Regions from separate parts of the Weizmannia sp. FSL K6-3076 genome, predicted to be linked through region 1. Evidence: riboswitches for the same ligand, from Rfam matches in the RefSeq annotation. Region 1 holds a riboswitch; each other region holds the start of a gene.
What was found. Region 1 has a riboswitch for thiamine pyrophosphate ahead of thiT (energy-coupled thiamine transporter ThiT). Riboswitches for the same ligand answer to the same signal wherever they lie in the genome.
Positions count from the first base shown of each region.

Region 2: it holds a riboswitch for thiamine pyrophosphate, as region 1 does, so the genes downstream of both, NSS95_RS02965 (MTH1187 family thiamine-binding protein) here and thiT (energy-coupled thiamine transporter ThiT) in region 1, are expected to answer to the same signal.
Region 3: it holds a riboswitch for thiamine pyrophosphate, as region 1 does, so the genes downstream of both, tenA (thiaminase II) here and thiT (energy-coupled thiamine transporter ThiT) in region 1, are expected to answer to the same signal.

Region 1 is NZ_JBBOWU010000001.1:1,468,104-1,472,574, reverse strand. It holds gene NSS95_RS06760 (FAD-dependent oxidoreductase) at 1-221, opposite strand, end outside; gene NSS95_RS06755 (CBS domain-containing protein) at 289-759, opposite strand; gene NSS95_RS06750 (MBL fold metallo-hydrolase) at 828-1,682, opposite strand; gene thiT (energy-coupled thiamine transporter ThiT) at 1,879-2,469, opposite strand; TPP riboswitch at 2,518-2,618, opposite strand; gene NSS95_RS06740 (SOS response-associated peptidase) at 2,676-3,350, opposite strand; gene trhO (oxygen-dependent tRNA uridine(34) hydroxylase TrhO) at 3,731-4,471, opposite strand, start outside.
Region 2 is NZ_JBBOWU010000001.1:662,832-667,302, forward strand. It holds gene NSS95_RS02960 (amidase) at 1-851, shown strand, start outside; TPP riboswitch at 1,697-1,799, shown strand; gene NSS95_RS02965 (MTH1187 family thiamine-binding protein) at 1,881-2,204, shown strand; gene NSS95_RS02970 (ABC transporter permease) at 2,155-2,952, shown strand; gene NSS95_RS02975 (ABC transporter substrate-binding protein) at 2,949-3,947, shown strand; gene NSS95_RS02980 (ABC transporter ATP-binding protein) at 3,944-4,471, shown strand, end outside.
Region 3 is NZ_JBBOWU010000001.1:752,754-757,224, forward strand. It holds partial or broken gene NSS95_RS03320 (TIGR01777 family oxidoreductase) at 307-1,213, opposite strand; TPP riboswitch at 1,762-1,851, shown strand; gene tenA (thiaminase II) at 1,858-2,664, shown strand; gene thiW (energy coupling factor transporter S component ThiW) at 2,704-3,222, shown strand; gene allB (allantoinase AllB) at 3,417-4,471, opposite strand, start outside.

The DNA of each region.
Region 1 (4,471 bases):
GTCGTATGCCCGCTTGTGCCATTTGCAATGGATCCGGCATCAAACAGGATCGTTTTATACCCTTCGTTTGCCAGCAAATAGGTAGTTACAATCCCGGCCATTCCGGCACCCACAACGGCCACATCGGCTTCCATATCCTGCGTTAACGATGGAAATTGCGGCATCGTGACCGTTTTGCGCCACAACGGTTCAGGAGATTGCGGCATTGAAGTTCCGTTCATGATTTGACCTCCCCGAAAGACTGTTATGTATAGTCTTCCCCGGGGAGGCCGGTCTAAACATTGCGATTTAGCTGTTGAGCAATTTATCCGTAATCTGGCGCATGATATCGCCTCTTGAGATGACGCCGACAACACGCCCTGCCTGATTGACGACCGGAAGCTTTTTAAAATGGTGTTTTGCCAGAATCCTGAGCGCATTTTCAAAATCGTCTTCAGGCCTTACCGTATACAGTTCCCGCCGTTTCATAATCTTTTCCACCGGGAAGTCCAGGCTGTGCACCAATTTTTCATTAAAGTCTTCCTGCTCATTTACCACGATCGTAATATAAAAATCGTAAACGGTCCGTGCTTTTGGCTGCAAAAAGCGGATGACATCCCCGTCGCTGATCATACCGAGTAGCTTTCCTTCCGCGTCCACGACCGGTACGCCGCCGATCCGGTGGTGGGCAAGCACCTTTAACAGTTCCCGGATCGTTGTCTCTTTTTTTACCGTAATAACATCCCGGATCATAAAATCTTTGACTTCCAATTTTCTCACCCCTTTATATCCATCCATTTACAAATTATTGTAAACCTTTGCGGGGAAGGAAGCAATGAACAAACCGCCTATTGTGTGCCATCTACGTATTTCCCGTGATCCGGGAGCGCGATTTCATCAAATCTGGATGCAAGGTCCTCAAGCCCTTTCCGCAAGCCGGAGCCAGACATCGGGATCCCGTGGCCGCAAACAGCAGTTTCCGGCTTTAAAGCAGCTAATTTTTCAACTGAGCGTTTGGCCGCTTTCCAGTCATTTGTAAAATAGCGCGGCGGCCCGTTTACTTCCTGCCTTTGCACCAGCACTTTCCAAAATTCATCCTGCCTGACGGTGATAAATGCGTCCCCCATGATCAACACGCTGTCTGCTTCCCTGAAGAACGACACATGCCCTCTCGAATGGCCGGGCGTATGGATCCATTTCCAGCCCGGCAAAAACGGGACCGTCCCGTCTTCGGGAAGGGGCTGGACAGCATGGCCAAGATCAACCGGTTCATTCGGATAAATCATGGAAATCTTCGCCAGCAGGCCGCCTTCAACGGACGGATCGGGATCCGGATACGTTTCACGCCCGGTTAAATAGGGCAACTCCAATCGATGTGCAAAAACCGGCACGTCCCACTTTTCCAATAATGGCGCAATCGCTCCGACATGGTCAAAATGGCCGAGCGTCAGTAAAACCGCTTTTGGTTTTGCCTTTTCCCCGAAGCGTGCCCGCACGGCTGAAAATATCGCTTCGGCAGAACCCGGCATGCCGGCATCCACGAGGACAAATGCATCGGTTCCGGCCCTGCCGATCAGGCACACATTGACAATTTGGATGGTAAGGCAATAGATATCCGGCAGCAATTCCCTGCCTGTTCCGCTCTCAATCGAAGTCATCGGGATGACCCGGTGGCCAAACGGGTGATGAATGTCTTTGTCCATAAAATCCCCTTTCTTTCATTTTCCTTCTATTTATCTTTTCCCGTTTCTCGAAAGCCTTACCCGTAGCCTCCTATCATCAACCGAAAAAGCAGTAAAAACCGGACTACCGGCTTTACAAGGCGCCTGTTACCATGAAGCCTCTTTCCTTCAGCGAAAACGGCAAGGCGCAGTTGGCCTTGCCGTTTTCAAGTTGCTTTTATGCCGCATGCCTGTGCGGATTGCGGTATTTTGTCAGCAGCTGCGGGGCGGCATTCAAGAGAATCGCCGCAACAGCTGCGCATAAAATCGCATTCCCAATCATCGTGCCGCCGTTCATGATGAGAGAATAGAGAAACGCCGACTGTCCTTTAGGCGCATAGGAACCCCAAAAAATCACGCCGGCTACGAAATGCCAGAAATAGCGGGCAAAACTTCCGGTAAGAACGGAAAGGCATATCCAAAAAGTCATCGTGCCCTTTTTATCGTGACGACAGCTTCTTTCGACAAGCGGCCGGAAAAGCCCGGAAAACCCGATGAACGAAAAAGCGACCGGATATTCCATGATGCCCTGAAGCGGGTTAAGAATATCATTAGCATCACCGGTGACGATCTGCAGCAGGCTCCAAATAAATCCGGAAGCAACACTTGCTTTAAATCCCCAGCGAAAAGCGACCACAAAAATCGGCAGCATGGCAAACGACAGAGAAATCGCGGACGTCACCTTAATGGACGGCAATAAGTCCAACACGAGCGCGAACGCCGCAAAAATAGCCGCTTCAATCATAGCCTGTAAACTTAATTTGCCCATAAAAAAATCCCCCTTTTGGTATGCATGAACATAACGAACCATGGGAGGACAAAAGAAATTCCACATCCCTACGCCGGCATTAACCGGACAGGTTCAAAGGGTCAGAACATGGCGTTCACTCTCAGCTTAACGCTCCCCCTGTGGTTACGTTCATGAAATTGTCACCTTTATGATAAACTTTTTGCCACAACATTTCAACAAAAAATTTAATCTTTTGGCAATAACAGCTCCGGAAAATTGTTTTTCGGCGAATTGACGCGTTCAGATACGGCATACATTTCCATTAGGTCTGCATCATACTGCGAAAGGAGTGGCAACAGCCGGCCCGCCTCAGTGACCGATGTGTCCAGCCATTTTTCTTCATCTTCCCTGCGTAAAATCACCGGCATCCGGTCGTGAATTTTTGCCATCATCCTGTTCGCCTTTGTCGTTAAAATCGTGCAAGTAAAGACCGGATTCCCTTCCTGGTCCATCCATTTTTCCCAAAGCCCGGCCATCGCAAAAATGCCCCTGTTCTTAAGCCTGATCCGCATCGGCTCCCGGGTGCCGTCTTTTCGGTTCCACTCAAAAAAAGAATCGGCCGGAATGAGGCAGCGCCGCCTTTTCACTGCCTCCCGGAAACCCGGTTTCTGAAATACGGTTTCGCTTCTGGCATTGATCATCTTATGCCCGATTTTCGGATCTTTTGCCCAGGAAGGAATCAAGCCCCATTTTAAAAAACCGAGTCTGTACTGCCCATGGGCGCTGATCACGGCAGCCACCATTTGCGAAGGCTCGACATTATAACTTTTGGCATATTCACTGCTTGAAAAAGAAGCTTTGGCATGGAACCTTTCTTCCAATTCATTTACAGATGCCGTTAACGTGTACCTCCCGCACATCCAAATCCCGCCTTTCTTTCTATCCTGAAAATATTGCCCGCTGATTTTCATCCTCTGCCATACCGCGTATGAAGCGGCAAAGATGCCCATTTTTCCCCATTTTACACAAAAAACAGGCAGATAAAAAGGATTTGGCCCAGTTGCACCAAATCCTTTCTCTGTTCCGGAACGCACCGCTTGTTAACCCTGCCCCCGAGCTGGGATGTTTGCAGCAGTTCCCGGTTTTTCTTCTCTTTTTCACATTCCGCTCTTTAGGCCTTGTTTCTTTCAAGAAAATGCCGTTTCCGAAGCAAGGAATCGTTCCGGCAGGGAGCGAGCACGGTTTCCATGCCCTTTTTCACCATCCGCTTTTCGGATAGTAAGGTTAAAAGCCGCACCGTTTACCGGTTTAACGCCGCGTCTTCTTCTTCGATCCGGCGCAGCCGTTCAGCCACTTCTTCCGGTGTAAGGCCGTGTTCTTTTACATATAAGTTATTTGGTACGGTACGGCATTCATGCGAGCAGCTCCGCATATATTTATGTTCATTTTCTTCCGAGCATAAAATTTGCTTGTTGCAGGCCGGGTTGGCGCAGTTGACATAACGTTCGCACGGTTCCCCCGTAAAATAATCCCGGCCGACAACGACATGTTCTTTTCGATTGACCGGAACGGAAATCCGTTCGTCGAATACATACAGTTTGCCGTCCCACAGCTCGCCCTGCACTTCCGGATCCTTTCCGTATGTTACAATCCCGCCGTGCAGTTGGCCGACATCTTCAAACCCTTCTTCCAAAAGCCAGCCCGAAAATTTTTCACAGCGGATGCCGCCTGTGCAATACGTCACAATTCTTTTGCCTTTTAATTGATCTTTATGTTCGCGCACCCATCCCGGCAGTTCGCGGAAAGTGCGGATATCCGGACGCAATGCTCCGCGGAAATGGCCGAGATCATACTCATAATCATTGCGCGCATCCAGTACAACGGTATCTTCAGCCAGCAGCGCCTCGCGAAATTCTTTCGGGGATAAATATTTTCCCGTTTTTTCATTCGGATTGATATCTTTTTCAAGCCGCAGCGTAACAAGTTCCTTGCGCGGGCGGACGTGCATTTTTTTAAACGCATGGCCATCTGCTTCATCTTC
Region 2 (4,471 bases), 810 kb from region 1:
TTGTGCTGGCAAAAACAGTCAGAGACAGTGCAGCGCTCCTCGATGTGCTACAAACGGTAGAGCCCGCCGCTGCTTTTCAAACGCCGCTTTTTCCGGGATATGTAAAGGAACTAGAGCGGAGTGGAACGAAAAAATACCGGATCGCGTTTTCGGTTGAATCGCCGGTCGGGACGCCTGTCAGCCGCGATGCAAAACAGGCTGTCTATAAAACGGCAAAATGGCTGGAGCAGGAGGGCCATCTTGTGGAAGAAGCCAAAAACGGTGTTGACGGCAGGCGGCTGATGGAAAACTATTATTTAATGAACTGCGGGGAAATGGCGGCGGAACTTTCGGATTTGGAAAGCGCACTTAGACGCCCGCTTACGGAAAAAGATATGGAGCCGGTTTCGTGGGTCTTGTATGCTGCCGGGAAAAATGTCACGGCGGCGGAATACGCAAAGAGCCTTGCGGAGTGGGATAAAGCCGCAGCACAAATGGCTGCTTTCCATGAGACTTATGACCTGTATATCACGCCTTCAACCGCGTTTCCGGCACCGAAAATCGGGGAACTTACCCAAACCGGGAAAGAGCGGGATCGCTTGTTTGGCGTTACCGGACTTCCGAAAGAAAAGCAGCAGGCACTTGTCTATGATATGTTTGAACCGAGCTTAACGTTTTCCCCGTTTACGCAGCTGGCCAATTTAACCGGGCAGCCGGCGATCAGCCTGCCGGTTCATGTAACAGCGGCCGGGCTTCCTTTAGGGGTACAGCTGGTTGCGCCGAAAGGAAATGAACATTGGCTGCTGGATGTCGCTTATGCGCTCGAACAGTCGGAACTTTGGGTTGGCATGCAGGGAAACCCTTGCCTTTAAAGCATGAATAAGCGGCGTTACTTACGCACGGGTTGGAACTCTACGTTAAGGAAGGCCGCGAAAAATCCTCGCTACCTTAACGTAGAGTCACTCTACGTTAAGGAAGGAGACCAAAAATCCCCGCTATCTTAACGTAGGGCGTTCTATGTTAAGGAAGGGTGAAAAAAGCAGGATTTATCTTAACATAGAAAGGAAGCTCGACAAAAAGACATGCTTTCTTAATGTAGAGACGTCCTATGTTAAGGCTGCCCAAAAGTCCCGCTTCCTTAACGTAGAGGCGTTCTACGTTAAGGAAGCTCGAAAAAAATGCCCGCTTTCTTAATGTAGAGGCGTTCTATGTTGAGGAATGCCGGCAAAAAGTTCCGCTATCTTAACGTAGAACTCTCTATGTTAAGGAAGGTCGTCCAAAAGTCCCGCTTCCTTAACGTAGAGGCGTTCTACGTTAAGGAAGCTCGAAAAAAATGCCCGCTATCTTAACGTAGAGGCGTTCTATGTTAAGGAAGCCCGCCCAAAAGTCATGCTTTCTTAATGTAGAGACGTCCTATGTTAAGGAAGGCTGCCCAAAAGTTCCGCTATCTTAACATAGAGGCGCTCTATGTTAAGGAAGCCCGAAAAAAAGACATGCTATCTTAACGTAGAGGCGTTCTACGTTAAGGAAGTCCGAAAAAAAGACATGCTATCTTAACGTAGAGGCGTTCTATGTTAAGGAAGGCCGTCAAAAATCCCCGCTATCTTAACGCCCCAATCTTTACCAAGGCAGGCAAAGGCCGGCTTGCGCACCGCACCATCCTATTGAAAATTTTTTGCCAAAAAGGATGGCTTTCATGTTACAATAAAATTACAAGGAAAAAAAGCAGGGGAGCCGGTTTGGCTGAGAGGATGCCGCTTTGCATCGACCCTTCACCTGATCTGGATAATGCCAGCGTAGGGAGTCTCATATTGAAGCATGTTTCGGCATGTTTTGGATGGACAGGCTTTCTTGCGCATGCAATGAAAGCTTTTTTATTTGAAAAAAAGGAGGAGAATTTGATGGAAAAATCGAATCAAGTAACGGTTTCTTTTTCAGTTGTTCCGCATATTAAAAGTGATGACTTATACGGTGTCGTCGACCGCGCGATCGAAGTCGTCCAAAACGCCGGCGTACGTTATGAAGTCGGGGCAATGGAAACGACGATGGAAGGCGATCTTGACGAGCTGCTTGAGATCATCAAAAAAGCGCAGGATGCTTGCGTCCAAGCCGGTGCGATTGATGTCCTCACATCGATCAAAATCCATTACCGGCCAAGCACCGGGGTGACAATGGATGAAAAAATTGCAAAATATCGCGAACAAACGCCGCAGCCGGTTCGTTAACACGGCGCTCACGGCTGCCTGGCTCATTTTTTTGCTCTTCGTCTGGCAAGGGGTAACGGCCGGCTTTCATATCAGTGAATGGATGCTGCCAAAACCGACGGAAGTATGGCAGGAATTGAAAAGCCTGCAATGGATGGTTTGGCCCAATATTTGGCAAACTGCAAAAGAAGTATTGATCGGACTAGCCTTTTCCATTGTGATTGGCGCAGCGATTGCCGTTTTTATGGATATGGTTCCCGTTTTCCGGATGCTGGTCCGGCCGCTTTTGGTCGTTTCGCAAACGATTCCGATTGTGGCAATTGCGCCGCTTTTAATCGTCTGGTTCGGATTCGGGCTCCAGTCAAAAATCATTGTGGTCATTTTAATCTGCTTTTTCCCGCTGGCATTGAGCATCCTGGAAGGGTTTCAAACGGTGGATGATGACTTGGTGAAACTGTTAAAGACCATGCATGCTTCAAAATGGCAGCTATACCGGAAAGTCAAATTTCCGGCTGTGCTCCCTTACTTTTTTTCCGGTTTAAAAATTGCCGTTACATATAGTGTGATGGGTGCCATTATCGGTGAGTGGCTCGGCGCAAGCGAAGGGCTCGGCGTCATGCTGACAAGGGCGACGAAATCTTTTATGACGGCCCGCCTGTTTGCTATCTCTGCTGTCATCATTGGGCTCACATTTCTTTTATACGGCGCTGTTGAATGTTTGCAAAGGCTATCCGCACCATGGGTATACCGAAAGGAAGATCATCAATGAGGAAAATGTTAATCATCTTGCAGGCGGCCATGTTGCTGCTTGCTGCTGGATGCACCAGCAGCGGGCAGAAAGAAAACAGCAAAAAAGCGCTGCAAAAGGTGACGGTTGTGCTGGACTGGTTTCCGAACACCAATCATACCGGCCTGTATGTAGCTAAAACAAAACACTATTTTCAAAAGCAGGGCCTGGATGTGAAAATCATCCAGCCGGGGGACAATATTACGGCTGAACAAATGGTGGCTTCCGGGAAAGCGGATTTCGGGGTCAGCTATCAGGAAAATGTCACCACGGCAAGGACGGAAGGAATTCCGATTGTGTCCATTGCCGCGATTATCCAGCACAATACTTCTGGCTTTGCTTCTTTGAAAAAAGACAACATCACTTCTCCGAAAGACTTTGAAGGAAAACGTTACGGCGGCTGGGGTTCGCCGTCTGAAGAAGCCGTCATCAAAACGGTCATGGAAAAATATGGCGCCGACTACAGCAAAGTAAAAAATATTGTGCTCGGCCAGACGGATTTTTTCAAATCAATCGGGCGTGAAGCGGATTTTGAATGGATTTATTACGGCTGGGACGGCATCCAGGCAGAGCGGAGCGGGAAAAAACTGAATCTTATCATGGTCAAAGATCTCGACCCTGCGCTTGATTATTACAGCCCGGTCATCATTACAAGCGAAAAACTGGCCAAAGGGGATAAACCTCTTGTCAAATCTTTTATGAAGGCTACGGCTCAAGGCTATACATTTGCAATCAAGCACCCGGAACAGGCCGCCGATATCCTGATTAAGGACGTGCCGGATACAAATAAAGGGCTTGTCCGCGCCAGCCAGAAGTGGCTAAGCACGAAGTACCAGGACGATGCCGCGGAATGGGGGGTACAGAAGGAAGAAGTGTGGCGCCGTTATATGGACTTCCTTTATGACCATAAAGTCATTAAGAAAAAAATCAACATCAAGGCTGCCTACACAAACGAATTTCTTCCAAACCGGCCATGACGTATTTGCAATTGGAAGGTATTACGAAAACATTTGGCGGGAAAAAAGTGCTGGAAGGCATTTCCGCAACGATCCGGAAAGGTGAATTCTGTACTTTTATCGGGCCGAGCGGATGCGGAAAAAGCACGCTGTTAAATATCATTGCCGGGATTGAAAAGGCGAATGGCGGCAAAGTGCTGCTTGACGGCAAACCGGATGGGGTTCAGGATGCCGCCGGTTTCATGCCGCAGCAGGATTTGCTTCTGCCTTGGCGGACGGCACTGCAAAACATTGTTTTGCCGCTTGAAATAAAAGGGGTGCGGAAACGGGAACGGGTTTTGCGGGGGATGGAGGTGCTCCGGCAGTTTGGCCTTGAGGATTACGCCGGCCACTATCCCGCCTCGCTCTCTGGCGGCATGCGGCAGCGGATCAGCTTTTTGCGCACGTATTTATGCGAAAAACCGGTTATGCTGCTAGACGAACCGTTCGGGAAGCTCGATGCCTTTACTAAAATGGATGTCCACCGCTGGCTGCTCGAATCATGG
Region 3 (4,471 bases), 720 kb from region 1:
TCAAAATATAGAAGATCCTTTGCGAAAATGGGAGTTTCGAGTGCAAGCATTTCCCTGGATCTGTTGTAAAACCCTTGCATCTAAATGGTTGGCAAAGCTGTCAGCAGCCTTGTCAAATCTAGAAATTTTACCGATTCAGCAAGCCCTAAGTATCTGTTGAAATGAAATACAAAGATCAGGGACCTGCCATCAGAATGAAACCAGGTCTCCCAACAGCGGCAGATGGCTGTTGGGAGACCTTTATTTTTATGCGCGTGTGAAGAGGGGCCCTTCTGCCGTGGCGTTCGTGGCCTAGTTTTTTTGCCATTATGGATTTGTAAGCAAATCTTCCAAAGCTTGCCGGAGCGTCGGGAACATGAATTCAAATCCTGCCTGCATGAGGACTTTCGGGCGTACGTGCTGGCCTTCAAGCACAAGGCTGCTTTTTTGCCCGAGTGCCAGTTTCAAGGCAAAAGAAGGTACGGGAAGCCAATGTGGCCGGTGTAAAACAGCGCCAATGGTTTTGCCAAATGCCTTCATCCTTACAGGCGAAGGGTGCAGTGACGTTGACCGGGCCGCGGATGTTCTCATTTTTAATAGCAAATAAGATCGATCTTACTACGTCTGTTATATGCACCCATGAGACCCATTGATTGCCGGAACCGACTGTGCCGCCCGCAAACCATTTATATGGCAATACCATAAGGGGCAGTGCTCCGTTTTCCTTTCCAAGCACAACGCCGAATCTCAATAAGACAGTACGGATGGCATGTCTTTCTGCTTGCTTCGCCTCGGTTTCCCAATCCGATGCCGTCCTGCCAAGAAAATCATTTGCCCTTTGCAATGATTTTTCAGTATACACAGCATTGCGTGATGGCGGATAGATGCCGATTGCACTTGCATTGACCAGTACTGCCGGTTTGCGCGGCATGGCAGACAGGATGCGCAACACTTCATCTGTTGCGCACATCCGGCTTTCATAAATTTGTTTTTGATGTTTGGCACTCCATCTTCCATCGTTTATGGACACGCCGGCCAGGTTGATGAATACATCCGCATTTCCTATTTCATTTTCGGGAGAAGCATCTTCCGCCAGCCACTTTACATACTGCACGCGATTGGCCGGCTGCTTGTCTTTCCTTGTTAAAATGACCACTTCATGCCCTTCGCAAAGAAGCATATCCGTTAATTTCCGCCCGATAAATCCGGTCCCGCCAGCGATCACAATCCTCATTTTTGCCCTCCGTTCTGCAAATTTCACCACGGTTTGCAACTTAAGTCAGGAATAAATGGGCACGAATGATGAAAAATCAAGGTTTCCAACTCATTCGTCCTTGTTTATGGGAAAAAGCCTTCTGTGATGTTCCCGGAGCAGTCCTGATATTAAAAAGGTAATAGAAGACAATATTTTAATCAAGATGGAGCTGATAAAATAAACTGAGTTATGGATCATCATATCAGGAGCCATTAAAATTAAAATAACAGAACCCCCCACGTCTCTTCCATGAAAGCGGACCAGGTGGGGGCATTTTATTTTGGGAAAGATGAAATTGTGGTCTGATCATAACCAAATTATTAAGCCCCCTACAACATTTAAAGAACAAGTAGAGTTATTGAGAAGCAGAAAAATACAAGTATATTTTTCCTGTTTGGCCAGCATTTGAGGTAACATCCTGTGCTTTTTTCCATATTTAACAAAAACTTAAAAGACGGGCAATAAATTTGCTGTTGCACAAAATTTGGGACTATGATATGGTAAGAGTAATGAAATGAATATTCATAATAGTCTACTAGGGGCGCCGGGTTGGCTGAGAAGTACCCTTTGAACCTGATCTAGTTCGTACTAGCGTAGGGAAGTAGGTGATAAAATTACACCTGATGATTTGTAATTTATACACCCGCTTTCCGATGGAGGGCGGGTTTTTTATTTTGAAGCTGCTTAGGGCAAAGGGAGAAACCAGCCTGCAAACCGCAATCGGTTTCCCGGTAAACAAGGAGGAATCATTGTTGAAACGATCTTTTACAGAAAGGCTATATCAAAATGTCCAGCCGATTTGGGAGAAAAACCATAACCATCCTTTTGTTCTGGGACTGGGGAACGGAACTTTAGAAAGAGATAAATTTATCTATTATTTAAAGCAGGATTACGTATATTTAGTTGAGTACGCAAAACTGTTTGCCATGGGTGTTGTGAAAGCGGGTAACCTTGACATGATGACGAGATTTGCTGCGGTGCTCCATGAATCGTTGCATTTTGAGATGGAACTGCACCGCCAATACGCTGCCGAGTTTGGCATTACACGCACGGATTTAGAAGCAACTCAACCAACACCGATCAACCTTGCTTACACGAGTTATATGCTGCAAGTGGCCGCCAATGGAAGCTTGGCTGAACTTGTTGCCTGCTTGTTGCCGTGTGCCTGGGATTATTGGGAAATTGGGAAACTGCTAAAAGTAAATCATCGAGACACATTGGAGGCCAATCCTTACAAGAAATGGATCGAAACCTATTCTTCAGAAACGTTCGGCTCCGGAACGCAGTGGTTAATTGACTTAATGGACCAACTGGCAAGCGGAAAATCAGAAACGGAATTGGCAGTCTTAGAACGCCATTTTCAAATAGCCTCAAAGTATGAATACTTATTTTGGGATATGAACGATAAAAAACAAGACTGGCCGGTCTGATTTTCATTCACAACTAAAAAGGAGGGAAGGTTGGTTCTAATGAGAAAAACACAAAAAATAACAGCAACTGCAGTTATTGCAGCTATCACAACTGTATCCAGCAGCTTGATTTATATCCCGGTTGGTTTTGCAAAAATTTTTCCGGTACAGCATTTTGCCAACATACTCTCGGCTGTTTTGCTCGGCCCCGGTTATGCGGTTGCGCAAGCTTTTATATCCTCGCTTTTACGTAACTTGCTTGGGACGGGGAGTATTTTTGCCTTTCCGGGAAGCATGATCGGCGCGTTTTTGGCAGCTTATCTGTACGCGAAGACGAATAAGCTCATTTTTGCCTTTGTTGGGGAGGTCATGGGGACAGGCATTCTCGGTGCCTTGGCATGTTATCCCATTGCTGTTTTCTTACTCGGCCAAGCGTCAACGCTTTTCGGATTTATCCCTGCCTTCTTTTTAAGCTCTTTTGCAGGGGCCATTTTTGGCTATGTTTTGATAAAAGTTTTACAAAAAAATAAAGGGTGGGACAGAATGATCAATCATACCGTAAGCAACCGTAAGCTTTGAGTGAAGCACCACGGAGGATTGAAGGCATTTGCCATGGTGCATACAGGTTGCCAGCCATTGATAACCGGTCAAAATCCATGCCAGCAAAACCAGGCTCTTGAAAACAGCAAGCTGTCTTGCGTTATTTTTATTCCTGTCCCGAAATCTGTGCCAGCAACAACAGGCTCTTGAAAGCAGAGCCTGATGCTGTTAGATTATGACGGCACTCCGGCATAGTCTGAGACCTTCGCTGGCCGGATCCATTTGCCAACCGGCTCGCCTGTGATACCACCGCCATCCAGATCGAATATGAGCTGACCTCTTAAAAAAGTTTTCGTAACCCGGCAATCAATTTTTCTGCCGATATACGGGCTGTGCTTATGGCGGTAATAGAGGTCTTCCGCACTTACCGTGTATGGCCGGTCGGGATCGAGAAAGAGGAGATCCGCATCTTTTGCGAGCGCAATTTCCCCTTTCGATTTTAAGCCAAAACGTTCGGCAGGGTTGGTTGCAATCATGCGCGTAAATTGCGTAATGGGAATATTGCGCTTTTTGACAGCCTCATCGAACATCAAATCGACATTATTCTGGCACCCGGTTATGCCGCCCCATACCTCAAAAATATTACCGGTTTCGCTGTCCTTCATTACAGGCGGGCAAGGGGAATGGTCGGATGTCAGCATATCAATTTTTCCTTGTTTCAATCCTTCCCAAAGTTTTTCCTGCTCCGCTTCGCTGCGCAAAGGCGGGGAACATTTGGCAAGTGGGCCGATTTCCGCAAATTGGGCTGTTGTGATGGTAAAGTAATGGGGGCATGACTCAAGCGTGACATCCTGTCCTTCGTTCCGCACTTTCGTAATTTCTTCCACCCCTTCCGCACTGCTGACATGGACAAAATGCAGTTTGCACCCGGTTTGTTTCGCAAAATACAGCGCCCGCTTGATGGCATCCACTTCTGTAAATACAGGCCGTGTTGCAACATAATCAGCCGGACTTGTTTTCCCTTGTTTGATCATCTCCTCTGCTAACCCATCGGTAATGGCGGCATTCTCTGCATGAATCAATAAAATATGTCCCAGCTTGGCTAATTTTTTCATTCCCTCATAAAGCGTGTAATCATCTACATTTTTAAAGTCTCCCGGCAAATCGGTTCCGCAGCTGGCCATAAAACACTTATAAGCGACCACGCCGCAATCGGAGAGTTCTTTTAAGTGATCGAGATTACCGGGCACTAATCCGCCGTAAAAGGCGTAGTCCACATAGTTTTTTC